Regions from separate parts of the Bradyrhizobium sp. CCBAU 25360 genome, predicted to be linked through region 1. Evidence: predicted binding sites of a transcription regulator. Region 1 holds the regulator's gene; each other region holds the start of a gene.
What was found. The regulator LexA, encoded in region 1, represses DNA repair genes until DNA is damaged. The targets are predictions, from matches to a motif close to TGTTCNNNNTGTGTTCNG.
Positions count from the first base shown of each region.

Region 2: the regulator LexA is predicted to act here: its motif matches at 1,827-1,844, upstream of XH81_RS10605 (helicase-related protein).
Region 3: the regulator LexA is predicted to act here: its motif matches at 1,353-1,370, upstream of XH81_RS17420 (DNA recombination protein RmuC).

Region 1 covers NZ_LBJA01000036.1:46,984-50,260, forward strand. The annotation lists gene XH81_RS13140 (GAF domain-containing protein) at 1-435, opposite strand, end outside; gene XH81_RS13145 (hypothetical protein) at 652-1,086, opposite strand; gene lexA (transcriptional repressor LexA) at 1,648-2,349, opposite strand; gene XH81_RS13155 (molybdopterin molybdotransferase MoeA) at 2,526-3,277, opposite strand, start outside.
Region 2 covers NZ_LBJA01000033.1:153,413-156,689, forward strand. The annotation lists gene rpmB (50S ribosomal protein L28) at 1-18, opposite strand, end outside; gene XH81_RS10600 (DUF3108 domain-containing protein) at 576-1,385, shown strand; gene XH81_RS10605 (helicase-related protein) at 2,109-3,277, shown strand, end outside.
Region 3 covers NZ_LBJA01000038.1:312,296-315,572, reverse strand. The annotation lists gene XH81_RS17420 (DNA recombination protein RmuC) at 123-1,322, opposite strand; gene def (peptide deformylase) at 1,493-2,017, shown strand; gene fmt (methionyl-tRNA formyltransferase) at 2,156-3,091, shown strand; gene truA (tRNA pseudouridine(38-40) synthase TruA) at 3,098-3,277, shown strand, end outside.

The DNA of each region.
Region 1 (3,277 bases):
GTGGCGCGAGTTGAATTCGAACATGTCCGCCGCGCCGTAATAGCCGTCGACGAGGCCCATCTCGTGGGAGAGATCAGGATCGTTGTGCCAGAGTTCGATCGCGCCGACATGCGCCTCGTCGTCGCCGCAGAACAGCACCATCACGGCTTGCAGAAATTCGCCTGCAAACACCGGCACCGCCACGCCGCAGGTGAGGCCGGCGGCGACGGCCTGATCGGTCCGCTTGAAATACGAGTTGGCGAATTTCGTGAGGATGACGGGATGGCCGCAGGCCCAGGTCTTGCCTGGAAGCCCCTCGTCATATCCGAAGTGCAGCTCTTCGCTGACGGCCTTGAACGCGGACAGCCCTTCATCGTAAAGGCCGCCGCCGAATTCCAGCCGCATGCGCGTCCGGTCAGGCACCCAGAGTTCAACAACGCGAATAAAGGTTTTCATCGAGCGTGTCCGCCGCCTCAAACCACGACAGCATCGGTCATTTGGCTGCGGAGCGGAGGTTCAAAATTCAGGCAGGACGGCCCAAACTTCGTGCGGCGACGAGGTGCGGCGGCGCTCGCCGATCGAATTTCGTGAAACACAAACCCACCGGGCTCGCCGGCATCGGCCGGCGACGGCATTTCAATCCTGGCCCCGGACCCGCCGGGCCGGAGGGCGTCAGCCGATCGGCAGTCGCGTGACCGTCGGGCGACTGTCGGCGATGATCTGCGGCTTGTGCTCGCGCTCGCCGATCGGCTGGGTCACCGGCAGTTGCAGCACGGTTGCGCGCTGGCCCTCGACGAGCTGCGTCACCAGCACGGATTTGCCGTCCGGGAATTCGATCGCATCATGATGGCGATCGGGAATGTGCGGATCGATCTTGCCGAACTTGCCGACGCGGGAGTTGACGGTGCGCGTCCAGATCCAGCGGTTGTCGTAACGGACGTTATCGGCGAAGGCGAGCTCCGTTCCCGGCAGCAGGCAGACCGCGACGGAGAGATCGGCTTCGGAGGCGAAGCCGCGCGTCGAGGTGCCGCGGAATGTTGTCGTGACGATCGTCTCGCCGACTTCTGCGGGGCGCGTCGCGACGGCATGCAGGCTGTAGTCACACATCGGGTGCTCCTCTATGCAGAGATAGCGACCCGCACCCCTTTGGAGGCGCAGGCCCCTACCAGAGTGGAAGCACGTGACGGTCTGCTTGGTTGTAGGCAAATCTGCGGCTGGGATCCGCGAGCCCCGATCACATTATCTTTTCCATCTTTTCCGAATTCGATAGGAACAAAGTCGGCTTCCGTGCATTTGGCAGGCGCGCGTCAACGACCGGCGAAACCAGCCAGCCCGAGTATCGTCAGCTCGGTTGCGTGCGCGCTGCATTGCGGTCGTTGCGGATTTTCTGGATCACGGCCGTGTCCTAGCCGACATGATGATGCGACCAGCGTTGCTGCGGCTGCGCTCAAACGATCCGGCGCATTTGGGCTGTCCCCCTCGAACTCGAAAGGCCGCGAAGCGATGTTGCTTCCCGCGGCCTGCCGAGGATGTCGCGAAAAGGGGGAGGGGCCGGACAATCTGTGCAGAACCAGAAAGACTATCCAGCCGGAGCGGACCATCATCCGCTCCAATCTCTGATCGGCGATGCCGACCGAAGGCGCGCGCGAGGCGCTGAAGACTCCGGTATCAGTACTTGCGGTAAAGCCCGATCAGCTTGCCCTGAATCTTCACGCGGTTCGGCGGTAGGATGCGCACCTCGTAAGCGGCATTGGCGGGCTCCAGCGCGATCGAGGCGCCGCGGCGGCGGAAGCGCTTGAGCGTGGCTTCCTCGTCGTCGATCAGCGCCACCACGATGTCGCCGGTATCGGCGCTCTCGTTGCGCTGGATCAGCGCCATGTCGCCGTCGAGGATGCCGGCCTCGACCATGGAATCGCCGCGCACTTCGAGCGCGTAATGCTCGCCGGAGCCGAGCATGTCCGGCGGCACGCTGATGGTGTGGCTGCGGGTCTGCAACGCCTCGATGGGGGTGCCGGCCGCGATGCGGCCCATCACGGGCACCGCAACGGGCCGCTCGCCCTCGTCCGCGGACGGGCTGGAGCTCGCGCGTAGCTTGCCGAGATTGCCCTCGATGACACTTGGCGTGAAGCCGCGTCGGTTGCCGGCGGCAGCTTGGAGCTCCGGCAGCTTGATCACTTCGATGGCCCGGGCGCGGTTGGGCAGCCGGCGGATGAAGCCGCGCTCCTCGAGTGCGGTGATCAGGCGGTGGATGCCTGACTTCGAGCGCAGGTCGAGCGCATCCTTCATCTCGTCGAAGGACGGCGGCACGCCGCTTTCCTTCAAGCGTTCGCTGATGAACCGCAGAAGCTCGTATTGTTTGCGCGTTAACATCTCGACCAAAGTCCCCCGGTTGATGTCGTTCGATTCCGAGACGATGAGTTCAGCGATAAGCCGCTACATCCTCGAAACAAATCATGAACGGACACTATATGTTCGATACATGTTCCGCAACTGCTTAATTTACCGTGAACAGAGCGAAACTCGCGGAATGCGTGTGGCCGCGCAGTTCAGACGGGGAGCCGCAGCACTTCGCAGGGGCTGCCGGCCTCGGCCTTTGGCGCAAACGGTGCGCGCACGAGAAGTACCTGTGCTGCAGCAAGATTCGCAAGCAGAGAGGAGTCTTGATGGCTGACGGGAAGGGCGACGAGCGTGCCGTCGTCGCGCGGCTCCAGGCGCGCGCGCAGATAATCCTCGCGCTGGTCATTGGCGCCGAGATCGCGGCCCAGCACGGCGCGCTCGCGATGGTGATGAATCACCGAACGGCCCGACAGCGCGCGAATCAGCGGCACCATGAACAGGAAGGCGCACACGTAGGACGACGCGGGATTGCCGGGCAGGCCAATGACGCCCATCGTCCCTAAGCGTCCGTGCATCATCGGCTTGCCGGGCCGCATCGCGATCTTCCAGAACGCCAACGCGATGCCTTCGTCCTTCAGCGCCTGCTGGACCAGATCGTGGTCGCCGACCGATGCGCCCCCGGTCGTGACCAGGACGTCGGCGCCGCTTTCGCGCGCGCGGCGGATGCCGGCGGTGGTGGCCTCCAGCGTATCCGCGGCAACACCGAGGTCGATGGTCTCGGCGCCCTCGCTGCGGGCGAGCGCGTGCAGGGCATAGCCGTTGGAATAGACGATCTGGCCGTGCCCGGGCGTCGAGCCCGGCATCACCAGTTCATCGCCGGTGGCGAGGATCGCGACCTTCGGACGACGGCAGACGGCGAGTTGCGGGTGATTCATTCCAGCGGCGAGGGCGAGATCGCGCT
Region 2 (3,277 bases), on a different contig from region 1:
TTCGCAGCGGCGAGACATGGCATAATCCTTGAGTTCGATCCCCCAACGAGTGCGGCCGCCATTCTGGGCGCCACGGGGGCTAATTCTTTCGTCCTTGCAGGGAGCGGGCGGACGTATAGGGGGGAAGGGGCGGGCAGTCAAGGTTTTGGGCGGTCTTTTCGCCTCTCCCCGCCTGCGGGGAGAGGCCGGAATGCGCGCGAATAGCGCGGATTCCGGGTGAGGGGGCGTCTCCGCGGGGGGAGGGGCCGCCTATGACCTCAACTATCACCGCCCTCGCGGAGGGCCCCCCTCACCCCGCCCCTCTCCGCGCAAGCGGGGCGAGGGGGAAAAGGCAGCGGGAGAGGCGAAGCCGATCACCAAAACGGCAATGTTTGTCGCGCCTTACCATCACATAAAGGGCGTATTCGCGACCGAAGACTCCGGTGGAGTTCCCGGCTCGAGACGCCCGGACACATTGTTTGCCGCGGTTTTTGGCTTAAGTAACAACCGTCGCGCCCCGATTGGATTGTTTCGTGCTCACAACGTCCCCTCTTGCGCCAGAAGAGCGCTCAGTCCGTCCGCGCTTTGCCGGCTGGCTGGCGGCGCTTTGCGGCCTGGCCGTGGCGTGGGGCGCGGTGCCCGCGGCGGCGCAGGGCAAGCTCGAGGCGCAATATGAGGCCTCGCTGGCCGGCATTCCCGTCGGCAAGGGCGCATGGAACATCGACATCCAGGACGACGTGTTCTCGGCGGCGGCCGCGGGCGGCACCTCAGGGCTGCTGAAGTCGTTCACGGGCGGGTCCGGCACCGGCGCTAGCCAAGGGCGGATCGTCAATGGCGCGCTGGTTGCGACCGGCTACCAGGCCTCCACCACCACCTCAAAGAAGACCGAAGAGATCCGCATCACGCTCGACAAGGGCAATGTGAAGGATTTTGCCATTCTGCCGGAGCCGCCGGTCGATCCTGATCGCATCGTCGTCACCGACGCGCACCGCCGCGGCGTCTGGGACCCCATGACGGCTTCGCTCTTGCGCGTGCCCGGCAATGGCGATCCTGTTACGCCGGACGCCTGCCACAACTCGGCCCCCGTGTTCGACGGCCGCATGCGCTACGATCTGAAGCTCGATTTCAAGCGCATGGAGAATGTGAAGGCGGAGAAGGGCTATCACGGCCCCGTCGTGGTCTGTTCGCTCTATTTCGTCCCCGTCGCCGGCTACATCCCCGATCGCCCCGTGATCAAATACCTCGCCGCCCAGCGCAACATCGAGATCGCGTTTGCCCCCGTCGCCGGCACCCGCGTCCTGGTCCCGTTCTGGCTGAAAGTGCCGACGCCCCTGGGGCCGGCCATGCTGGAAGCCACCAGCTTCATCACCACGGCCCAGCCGCCAAGGGTGGCGAAGACGCAGTAAGCGGCGGCTGCCGTAGCGCGTTCTCTCTCTACCCTCTCTCTCGGCCGTCATTCCGGGGCGCGACGCAGTCGCGAACCCGGAATCCATCGTGAGACAGTCTCCGCTGCACGATGGATTCCGGGCTCGCGCCAAGAGGCGCGCCCCGGAATGACGAGCAGAGTTTTTGGCTGCGTGAAGGTTTTGCAAAATCAATCACTTGCCTACTGTGCATGGGGTTGTTTTCGCAAAAATTGGTCCCGGCGGCTCCGGTCCCGGAATCCATTTGACTCCTCCCCGATTCTGATTCGACTCCGCGCCGTCCCCAACTTAAGGCTTTGCGCCATCGAAACGTCACTTGTACGGCAGCCCGAAACTCCATCTAGTTGCAGCCAACAAGACTCCCGCGACATGTTGCGTGAACGGAACATGACTCCGGGGGGAGTCAGCGATTCGGCCGCGATTCGTTCTAGAGTCGTTCCGAAGCTTAAGACCAACGGGAAAAGCGTCGCAAAGTGAGACAGTTGCGCGAGGTTTTTCTCCCTCGCCCCGCTTGCGGGGAGAGGGTCGGGGTGAGGGGGAGTCTCCACAGATGCGGTGACAGATGGACTCGCGGAGAGTCCCCCTCACCCGGCGCTTTGCGCCGACCTCTCCCCGCAAGCGGGGCGAGGTGACTTCCAAGCGCTGCCCGCCCCCGCCCACAACAGCACTGACATTCGCCCAAATCGCCACTACCTAATCCCCCAGATGCCCTTTTCCTCCTCCCCCTTCGCTTCCGAGCGCGCGCCGTCCGATCGCGTGCCTGGCGCCGGCGTCACTGCGGTGCTCGGGCCGACCAACACCGGCAAGACCCATCTCGCCATCGAGCGGATGCTGGCGCACCCTTCCGGGATGATCGGGCTGCCGCTGCGCCTGCTCGCGCGCGAGGTCTACAACAAGATCGCCGCGCGGGTCGGAGCCGAGGCGGTCGCGCTCGTCACCGGCGAGGAGAAGATCAAGCCGAAGAGCCCGCGCTATTGGGTGTCGACCGTCGAGGCGATGCCGCGCGACCTCGACGTCTCCTTCCTCGCCGTCGACGAGGTCCAGATCGCCAGCGATCTCGAACGCGGCCACGTCTTCACCGATCGCATCCTCAACCGCCGCGGCCGCGACGAGACGCTGCTCCTGGGCGCTGCCACGATGCGCCCGATCATCGAGCGGCTGTTGCCGGGCGTCTCCATGATCACGCGGCCGCGCCTGTCGCAGCTGGAATTCGCCGGCGATCGCAAGATCACGCGCCAGCCGCGCCGCACCGCGATCGTCGCGTTCTCGGCCGATGAAGTCTACGCCATCGCCGAGCTGATCCGCCGCCAGCATGGCGGCGCCGCCGTGGTGCTGGGCTCGCTCAGCCCACGCACGCGCAATGCGCAGGTGGCGATGTTCCAGAACGGCGATGTCGATTATCTCGTCGCCACCGACGCCGTCGGCATGGGCCTCAATCTCGACGTCGACCACGTCGCGTTCGCCTCCGACCGCAAGTTCGACGGCTACCAGTTCCGCCGGCTGACGCCGTCCGAATTCGCGCAGATCGCGGGGCGCGCCGGCCGCGCCACGCGCAACGGCACTTTCGGCACCACCGGCCGCTGCGCACCGTTCGAGCCCGAGCTCGTCAACGCGCTGCAGAACCACACTTTCGACCCCGTGAAGATGCTGCAATGGCGCAACGCCAGGCTGGATTTCGCCTCGCTCGGCGCGCTCCAGGTGTCCCTGAACCTCGCCCCCGGCCACGAGGCGCTGACGCGCGCCCCTGTCGCCGAGGACATGCGCGTGCTCGACCATGCCGCCCGCGACGTCGAGGTGCGCGATATCGCGCATGGCAAGGCGGCGGTGGAGCGGCTGTGGGAGGCCTGCCAGGTCCCCGATTACCGGAAACTGTC
Region 3 (3,277 bases), on a different contig from region 1:
CTGGGGGTGATGCCTCTGCCACAAATCCCGTCATGCCCGGGCTTGTTCCGGGCATCCACGTTCTTGGTGCCGTTGAAAAGTCCGTGGATGGCCGGGACAAGCCTGGCCATGACGAAACGGTGTCACTCCCCCGCCTGGAGCTTCCGCGGAAACAGCTCGCCCGCGCCCGCGACCAGCCGCGGTCCCTCGGCCGGCGCGTCCGCCTTGCTGAAATCGAGCTCCTCGATTCGTCCTGCGCGCTTCTCGATCTTGTCGGCGGAAATCAGGATCTGGCGGACGTCCTCGTTCGCATCGGAAAAATGCTTCTGCAATTTGACCACGCGATCCCTGAGACGACCCAGATCGTCGCCGAGCTTGATCACTTCAGTCTGAATCTGGTCGGCGGCATCGCGCATGCGCGCGTCCTTCATGATCTGCTGCATGACCTGGATCGCCAGCATCAAGAGCGAGGGCGACACCAGCACCACGCGGGCGCGATAGGCCTTCTGGATCACGTCGTCGAAACCGTCATGGATTTCCGCATAGACCGATTCCGACGGCACGAACATCAGTGCCATCTCCTGGGTCTCGCCGGTGACGAGATATTTTTCCGCGATGTCGCTGACATGCTTCATCACGTCGCCGCGCAGCCGCTGCGTGGCAACGCGCTTCTCCTCGTCGGTGCGGGCGTCGTGCAGCGCCGTCATCGCCTCCAGCGGAAACTTCGCGTCGATGCAGAGCGGGCGCTGGTCTGGCAGGAACACGACGCAGTCGGGCCGCTTGCCGGTCGAGAGCGTGAACTGGAACTCGTAGGCGCCCTTCGGCAGACCGTCCTGGACGATCGCCTCCATCCGCGCCTGGCCGAAGGCGCCGCGCGACTGCTTGTTGGCGAGCACGTCGCGCAGGGTCGTCACCTGGGTGGTGAGATCGGTAAGGTTCTTGTGGGCGCTGTCGATGATGCCGAGCCGCTCGTGCAGCGCGCGCAGGCTCTCCATGGTGTTGCGCGTCGAATGTTCCATCGACTGGCCGACGCGATGGGTGACCGAATCCAGCCGCTCGTTGACCGCGCGCGCCATCTCGGCCTGGCGTCCCGCCAGCGCCTGGGTCATGGCGTCGACCCTCCCTGAGGATTCGCTCTGGGCGCGCAGCACCTCGCTCAGGCGCTCCTCGAGCTCGTCGGCCCGGATCGCATGCGCCATCGCGAGTTCCGCGCCGCGCCGGCCCGAGCGGGCGATCACGACGGCGATCGTCACCAGCAGGGTGAGGACAAGGGCGCCGAAGCCGATCAGGGCATCAATCGTGCGCACCGGCCAGTCGGCCAGCATGAAAATGATCTCGTTCATGGGCCCTTCTAGCGCGATTCGCCGACCTTAGCGAACGAAGAGGGAACGGTTATGGTTAATAGCCCCCTAATTTTTATGGTTAACGAAACCTCAAGTTTTATGGTTAGCGAGGGGTTAACGGGGTTCCCGGCCGGATTGACCGCGTCCGGCGCGCGGCTTAAATCGCGGCCATGGCCCTCAGAGAAATCATCATCCTGCCCGACAGGCAGCTGCGTCTGGTCTCCAAGCCGATCGAGAAGGTCACGCCGGAGATTCGCAAGCTTGCCGACGACATGTTCGAGACCATGTACGACGCGCCCGGTATTGGCCTCGCCGCGATCCAGGTCGCGCAGCCGCTGCGGCTGATCACCATGGACCTCGCCAAACGCGACGAGAACGGCGAGACCACGCCGCTTCCGCGCGTCTTCATCAACCCCGAGATCATCGCCTCGTCCGAGGAGCTCTCGGTCTACGAGGAAGGCTGTCTCTCGATCCCCGAATATTACGAGGAGGTCGAGCGCCCTGCGAAGGTGCGCGTGCGCTTCACCGATCTCGACGGCAAGGTGCACGAGGAGGACGCCGAAGGCCTCTATGCCACCTGCATCCAGCACGAGATCGACCATCTCAACGGCGTGCTGTTCGTCGACTATCTGTCGAAGCTCAAGCGCGACCGCGTGATGAAGAAGTTCGAGAAGGCCGCCAAGCGCGCGGAGTAACCACGTTCTCCGCCGTCATGCCCGGCCTTGTGCCGGGCATCCACGTTCTGTGCCGCCGCAGGCCGGAAGAACGTGGATGGCCGGGACAAGCCCGGCCATGACGAGTACGTTGCTCGTTTCCGAGGATTGTCTCGCCACATGCCCCTCCGCCTGATCTTCATGGGCACGCCCGATTTCTCCGTGCCGACGCTGCTCGAGCTGGTCGCGCATGGCCACGAGATCGTCGCCGTCTACACCCGCGCGCCGAAGCCCGGCGGGCGGCGCGGCCTGCAATTGCAGCCGACGCCGGTCGAAGAAGCTGCGCGAAAGCTCGGCATTCCCGTGCGGACGCCGAAGACGCTGAAGACCCAGGAAGCGCTCGACGAGTTCAGCGCGTTCGACGCCGATGCCGCCGTGGTCGTCGCCTATGGCATGATCCTGCCGCAGGCGATCCTCGATGCGCCAAAACTCGGCTGCTACAATCTGCACGCTTCGCTGCTGCCGCGCTGGCGCGGCGCAGCGCCGATCAACCGTGCGATCATGGACGGCGATGCCGAGAGCGGCGTGATGGTGATGAAGATGGATGTCGGTCTCGATACCGGCGACGTCGCCATGGCCGAGCGCCTCGCGATCACGGACAACATGACTGCACTCGATTTGCACGATCGTCTCTCTCGCCTCGGCGCCGATCTCATGGTGCGCGCGATGGCCGCGCTCGGGCGCGGCGGGCTCCAGCTCAAGAAGCAGAGCGAGGACGGTGTCACCTACGCCGCCAAGATCGACAAGGCCGAGGCGCGCATCGACTGGACCAGGCCGGCGCGTGCCGTGCTGCGTCACATCCACGGCCTGTCGCCATTCCCCGGCGCCTGGGCCGAGCTTGCCGGCGTCAGCGAGAATGCGCGCGTCAAGATCCTGCGGTGTGAATTGGCAAAGGGGTCGGGCGCGCCGGGCGAGGTGCTCGATGACAACCTCACCATCGCCTGCGGTGAGGGCGCCATCCGCATCATCGAGATCCAGCGCGAAGGCAAGGGCCGGATGCAGGCCGCGGATTTCCTGCGCGGCGTGCCGTTGAAGGCGGGAGCGAGGTTCAACTGATCAGCGATGCCCCGCTACAAGCTCACCATCGAGTATGACGGCGCGCCGTTTTTCGGCTGGCAGGTGCAGGACACGCTGCCTTCGGTGCAGGGCGCGCTGGAGGCGGCCGTGAAGGCGATGACCGGCGCGGATTTGCGGGTGCATGGCGCCGGCCGCACCGATGCCGGCGTGCATGCGCGTGGCCAG